DNA from 2 places in the Methylorubrum populi genome. Region 2 is predicted to be linked to the other one. Evidence: riboswitches for the same ligand, from Rfam matches in the RefSeq annotation. Region 2 holds a riboswitch; the other holds the start of a gene.
What was found. Region 2 has a riboswitch for thiamine pyrophosphate ahead of thiO (glycine oxidase ThiO). Riboswitches for the same ligand answer to the same signal wherever they lie in the genome.
Positions count from the first base shown of each region.

Region 1: another riboswitch for thiamine pyrophosphate. It lies ahead of thiC (phosphomethylpyrimidine synthase ThiC); the one in region 2 lies ahead of thiO (glycine oxidase ThiO).

Region 1 covers NZ_AP014809.1:1,868,705-1,872,111, reverse strand. Annotated here, with positions in the region: gene trhA (PAQR family membrane homeostasis protein TrhA) at 292-969, shown strand; gene MPPM_RS08610 (hypothetical protein) at 979-1,239, opposite strand; TPP riboswitch at 1,508-1,613, shown strand; gene thiC (phosphomethylpyrimidine synthase ThiC) at 1,687-3,407, shown strand, end outside.
Region 2 covers NZ_AP014809.1:665,589-668,995, forward strand. Annotated here, with positions in the region: gene thiS (sulfur carrier protein ThiS) at 1-5, opposite strand, end outside; gene thiO (glycine oxidase ThiO) at 2-1,222, opposite strand; TPP riboswitch at 1,302-1,424, opposite strand; gene MPPM_RS03020 (adenylate/guanylate cyclase domain-containing protein) at 1,547-2,821, opposite strand; gene MPPM_RS03025 (AraC-like ligand-binding domain-containing protein) at 3,179-3,407, shown strand, end outside.

The DNA of each region.
Region 1 (3,407 bases), 1.2 Mb from region 2:
GGGCGACCGGATTTGGTAACGGACGCGCCCGCATCATCCCGCCCGTCTGGCGTGAAATCTGCCTCGGCAGCCGGGCAGGGTCACGAAACCGTCGCCGTCGGTCCCGATGCTGGAAACAGCGGCCTGGCTGACTGCGATGCAGCATAAAATTCGCCTTATCCTGCGGCGCAATGGTTGGCGGCCAGTCGTCGCACAGGCAATTTCGGTGGAAGACGGCTTTCTCGGTAGTTGGAGGATGGAACGACTCGCCCTTCTATAGAATTGAATACCTCGCCAACACGGGAGCAGAGGATGTTTCTGGCCGAGGACGGACGCCCGCTTGCGCTGACCTGGAACTACACGCCGCGCGAATTGCGCGCCGACGGTGCGGTTCACATCGCCGGCCTCGCCCTCGGTCTTCTCGGCGCGATCTGCTTGATCATCACGGCGACTTTGACGCATCTCGGCTGGATCGAGCGCGCCTCTCTGCTGGTCTACGGTACCGCGATGCTGGCGATGCTCGGTGCATCCGCCGCCTACAACATGTGGCCGGTGAGCCCGCGCAAGTGGATCCTGCGACGGCTCGACCATGCCTTCATCTATCTGATGATCGCCGGCACCTACACGCCGGTGGTGGCGCTGGTGGGATCCGGCCCCGTCGCCTGGACCCTGCTCGCCCTGATCTGGACGGTGGCGCTCGCCGGCATCGCCATCAAGATCCTGATGCCCGGCCGCTGGGACCGGGTCTCGATCGTGCTCTACCTGATGCTCGGCTGGAGCGGCGTGCTCGCCTACGAATCAGTGATCTCGGGGCTCAGCCCGTCGGCGCTTAGCTTCCTCGCGGTCGGCGGCCTGCTCTACTCCGTGGGCGTGGTGTTTCACGTCTGGCGGAGCCTGCCGTTCCAGAACGCGATCTGGCACGCCTTCGTGCTCGCCGCGACCGCGTGCCACTACGGAACGATCATCACGAGCGTTCTGAACGCCGCTTGAGCCTGTCGATCAGGCCGGCTCGGAGATGCTGCCGCCCTCGCCCAGCGTGTCCGAGGCCCGCTCGACCGCGCTGATCGCGTCGAGCAGGTGCTGCACGCTGCGCTCCACCTCGATCCGCGGCCGGTCCATGTGGGCCGCCCGCGCCACCAGCCCCTCGAGCTGATCCAGCACGACCAGAAGGTCGCCCGCGACGGCCGCCACGTCGCAGCCGGTGCGGACCGGCGTCGCGGGGGCAGGGCGGCGGAAAGGGATGATCGTGCTCATCGCCATCGTGTGTCGCGAAAAGGCGGGCGCATGGCCACCCGCCGAGCGGACGTCATCCACACCCATGCCGCATCAGGCGGCCGCAAAACGGGAGTTGCCGCCGCAATTGGTGAGTTTTTCGTCGAAAGCGTGGCTCGGATCCGCGGCAACCGATCAAGCTTCGCGCTGTGCTCCTGCCGTGACAGGGGACGCCCTCCGAAGCGGAAAAATGTTTCCTCCGAATCGGCCTGCTTCGGCGATGCATTGACAAGGATCGCGGCAGGGAAGAGGTTGGAACCGTTCCGAGGGGGGCCCCGTGAGGGGGCTGAGAGTGGGCTGGCGCCCTGACCCTTGAACCTGATCCGGCTCGTACCGGCGGAGGGACGGGAACCACTGGCCGCTGCTCGAAACAGCATCGGCCATCCGCACCATCGTCGGGACCACGGGTCGCCTCCCCTATCAGGAGCGACAGCGATGAACGCACCCGTCCGTCCCAAAGATCTCCCCAACGGCAACCCTGCCAGCGTCACCACCGGCCCGGTCCAGGGCTCGCGAAAAGTCTACGCCGAGGCCCCCGGCCGCCCCGATATCCGCGTGCCCTACCGCGAGATCGCCCTGTCCGATCCGAAAGAGGAGCCGGTGCGGGTCTACGACCCGTCGGGCCCCTACACCGAGACGGACGCGGCGATCGACCTTGAGAAGGGTCTGGTCCCGGTGCGCGAGCCCTGGATCGTCGGGCGCGGCTACGCGGCGGTGAAGCCCCGCGATGTGAAGCCCGAGGACAACGGGTTCGCCTCCGCCGATAAGCTCGTCGCGCCCTGCCCGGCCGAGCGCACGATCCGCCGGGCCGAACCCGGCCAGATGGTGACGCAGTACGAGTTCGCCCGCGCCGGGGTCATCACCGAGGAGATGATCTACGTCGCGCACCGCGAGAACGCCTGCCGCGAGCAGATGCTGGAGCGCGCCGAGGCGGCGCTGGCCGATGGCCAGAGCTTCGGCGCGGCGGTGCCGCCCTTCATCACCCCGGAATTCGTGCGCGAGGAGGTGGCGAGGGGCCGCGCCATCATCCCGGCCAATATCAACCACCTCGAACTCGAGCCGATGGCGATCGGCCGCAACTTCCTGGTCAAGATCAACGCCAATATTGGCAACTCCGCCGTCACCTCCTCGGCGGCGGAAGAGGTCGAGAAGCTGGTCTGGTCGATCCGCTGGGGCGCGGACACGGTCATGGACCTCTCCACGGGCCGCAACATCCACAACATCCGCTCGTGGATCGTGCGCAACTCGCCCGTGCCGATCGGCACCGTGCCGATCTACCAGGCGCTGGAGAAGGTCGGCGGCGACCCGCTCAAGCTCGACTGGGAGGTCTTCAAGGACACGCTGATCGAGCAGGCCGAGCAGGGCATCGACTACTTCACGATCCATGCCGGCGTGCGGCTGGCCCACGTGCCGCTCACCGCGCGCCGCACCACCGGCATCGTCTCGCGCGGCGGCTCGATCATGGCGCGCTGGTGCCTCGCCGGGCACCGCGAATCGTTCCTCTACGAGCGATTCGACGAGATCTGCGACATCATGCGGGCCTACGACGTGTCGTTCTCGCTGGGCGACGGCCTGCGCCCCGGCTCGATCGCCGACGCCAACGACGCGGCCCAATTCGCCGAGCTGGAGACGCTCGGCGAACTCACCAAGATCGCCTGGGACAAGGGCTGCCAAGTGATGATCGAGGGCCCCGGCCACGTGCCGATGCACAAGATCAAGGTCAACATGGAGAAGCAGCTGCGGGAATGCGGCGAGGCGCCGTTCTACACCCTCGGCCCGCTGACCACCGACATCGCGCCCGGCTACGACCATATCACCTCGGGCATCGGTGCGGCGATGATCGGCTGGTTCGGCACGGCGATGCTCTGCTACGTCACCCCGAAGGAGCATCTCGGCCTGCCGAACCGCGACGACGTGAAGACCGGCGTCATCACCTACAAGATCGCCGCCCACGCCGCCGACCTCGCCAAGGGCCACCCCGCCGCGCAGCTGCGCGACGACGCCCTCTCCCGCGCCCGGTTCGACTTCCGCTGGGAGGACCAGTTCAACCTCTCGCTGGACCCCGACACGGCGCGCAGTTTCCATGACGAGACCCTGCCGAAGGACGCGCACAAGGTCGCCCATTTCTGCTCGATGTGCGGCCCGAAATTCTGCTC
Region 2 (3,407 bases):
CTCATGCCACGGCCCTCCCCCGGCCTTCACGCGATGCTGAGAAGCGCGCCCGCCCGAAGCCGCGGGCGAAGTCCGGCAGAGCGCCCTCGCCGACGAGCGCGGCGACGGCGTCGGCGGTCGCGGGAGCGAGCAAGTAGCCGTTGCGGTGATGGCCCGTGGCAACGACGAGCCCGGGCGCGGCCTCCTCGATGATCGGCGCGTCGTCGTCCGAGGTCGGGCGAAAGCCGCTCCAGACCGCGTCGATCTCCATCTCCTCGATGCCGGGGAGGACGCGGCGCGCGCCCTCCAGCAGGGCGAACAGCCCACCCGCGGTGACCCCGCTGTTGAAGCCGCAATCCTCCACCGTCGCGCCGACAATGAGGTGGCCGTCGCCCTTGGGCGCCATATGCACCGCGTCGGTCCAGACCATGCGGGACAGGGTGCCGGTGCGCTTCGTGGTGCGCAGCGCCAGCGACTGGCCCTTGAGGGGGCGGACAGGCAGGGCGAGGTCGTCGGGCAGCAGACCCGCCTCGCCACTCCAGGCCCCCGCGGCCAGAATCACCGTCTCGGCAGTCAGCACGCGGCCGGCGGCGCGAAGGCCGGTGACGCGGCCGCCCTGGCGCTCCAGCCCCTCCACCGCGACGCCCTCGATGATGGTGACGCCCGCCGCCTCGCAGGCGCCGAGCAGCGCCTTCATCACGAGGCGGGGATCGACCTGCGCGTCGAGCGGACAGAGGATTCCGGCGGTGACATTGGGGCGCAGCAGCGGCTCGCGGATGCGCACCTCCGGACCGGACAGCCACTCGGCGGCGACGCCCGAGCGCCGCTGCAAGTCGTGGCGGAAGCGCAGGCGCTCCACCTCGTCGCGGCCTATGGCGATCACCAGGGTGCCGTCGGCGCGGTAGTCGATCTCCCGGCCCGAAGCCGCCTGAAGCGCGTCGCGAAACGCCGGCCAGCGGCGCAGGGATTCGAGCGCCAGGGGCAGCAGCAGGTCTGAGCCGGGCTCGTGCTCGGCGGCGGGCGCGAGCATGCCGGTGGCGGCGAGGCTCGCGCCGCTGCCGACGCTCCCGCGCTCGACCACGGTCACCGAGCGGCCGGCCTGTGCCAGCCGCCACGCGATCGACAGGCCGATCAGCCCCGCGCCCACGACGGCGACGTCGGCGCGCCCCGGCAGCTCGGCCGCGCGCGGGCGCATCTCGAGGCTACGGCGTTGGCCGATCGGCGAAGTCAGCAAGTCGGACATCGAAAAACGGGCCTTCCGCGGATCTGCCCGCAGGAACCGGCACCAGGTGCTTCCCGAAGAAGCAGGGTCCGCTCGAGCGAGCGACCCTCAGGTCCAATCCCTACGCCGGTATGAGCCGGATCAGGTTCGAAGGATTTCCGCGCTGCCGGCAACGGCGATAGCGGTTTCTCAGCCCCTTGGCGGGGATCTCCCTGGAACATCCCGGATGTGGGCCCAGCCGGCCGCGCGGTCAATCCCTCACGACGCGGGATCGAGCGATTCGGCCTGCGGAACACACGGCGCCCGAGGCATGATGCGGTGTCCGCAGGCACCTTTTTGCAAGATTTACTCCGCCGCGGCGGCCTTCGCGGCCGGTCGCCGTCCCGGTCGATAGACGGTCATCGGCTCCTCGAACCCATCGAGGGCATGGCTACCGAGCGGCTCCGGATCGCCCCAGAGGAAGTCGACGAACGGCTTCGACATCAGGAGCGGCTCCTGAAGCGTGCGGTTGAGCCGCGCGAGGCGGCTCGCGAGGTTTACGTCCCGGCCGATCACGGTGAAATCGAGCCGGGTGCCGGAGCCGACATTGCCGTAGGCCGCCTCGCCGTGATGCAGGGCGATACCGGCATCGACCGCCGGCTCGCCCTCGCCGAAGCGTCCGACCGTGTTCGCCTCGGTGAGCGCGGCGAGCGCCGCTTCCGCGGCGGTGAGCGCGCTCTTGGCCGCGCCGCCGAGGTCATCGCCGGACTCGCGGAAGATCGCGAGAAGTCCGTCGCCGAGATATTTCAGCACCTCGCCGCCCTCCCGCTCGATCGGTGGGACGAGGCAATCGAAGAAGGCATTCAGAAGATCGACCGCGCCCTCCGGCGTCCGGCCGGCGGACAGGCGGGTGTAATCGCGCATATCCGCGAACAGGATCGCCGAGCGGATGCGACGCACCTGGCCGCGCCGGATGTCGCCTGACAGGATCGCCCGGTGCGGCTCGTCGCCGACATAGATGCGCAGCACCGTGTCGAGCTGCTTGTTGAGGAGTCGCATCTCCATCACCGCGGCGAGCGCGGGCATGACGAAGCGCAGGATCGCGATGTCGTCATCGCGAAAACCGCCCTCGGCACGCGTGGCGAAGGTGATGCCGTTCTTGGTGCCGTTGGTGAAGATCAGCGGGGCGATCAGGTAGTGCGTGTACCCGGCGGCCTTCAGTTCGGGGATAATCGCGTAGGCGTCGTCGGCGGTCTCAGCGAGATCGAGACTCAGCCACTCGCCGGACTCGTGGACGGCGTAGAACGGGCTCACCTGATAGGCCTTCGTGGAGGCCTCGCCGTGAGGGAATAGCCGAACCGTCGAGCCGGCACCGCGCGTCCAGACGCGGCCGACGCCCGAATACTCGGAATGAAGCGTGTCGATGGCGGTGGAGGCGCGATCGATGGGAACGCCGATAGCGTTGAGACGCTCGGCAAGCCCGGCGAGCAGATCGTCGGCCTTGGGCAGGCGGGCGCCTTCGCCGAGCAACCAATCGCGGATGCCAACGCAGGGTTGAAGGGCTCCGAACGGGACGTCCTCGGCTTCCGATCCGTCGGCAAGAGCCGTCGGCGTTGGTCTCGGGGCGTCGGCGTCGCGCATCGGGGGAAGGTGGGTCCTCGGATCGCCAAAGCAAGGCTTCGCGCCGGTCACGCGATGCGTCGAACTCCGTGACCGGAGACGGCTTCCCCCGGCGAGCCAACTGATTACAGGGCAAGCTTGGCCGCATCGCGACACCGGCGCCGGGCCATGCGGACAGGATGGACGCAGTGAGGCAATCGGATCAAGTGGTTTCGATCGGTCGACCGTCTACAAAATGACAGAGCGACGATGATGCCATGACAGCCCTCGAGAAAACGCGCCTGCGAAGTTTCAGCAAAACGCTGCACTTGCTAAGGCCTCGAATGCCTCCGATAAAAGGGCAATTCACGTCGATTAAGTTTCCCTGTCGTTCATCGCGTGTCACATCAATCTTTCATTTTCTCGTCGGAAACCGACGGCTTCGAGGGCTATCACGCGCTTTACGCGAGCGGCAGCGATGTTTCCGCAACCGGCACACCGTTTCACGCACGGGTGCAGGCGTATCGGTTCGACCGGATGAACGTGTTCGAGCGTGCCTTGAGCGGCGTCGAGCATCGACGCGACCTGCCTCGCGTGCGACGCGACGGTTTCGATCACTTCACGCTCC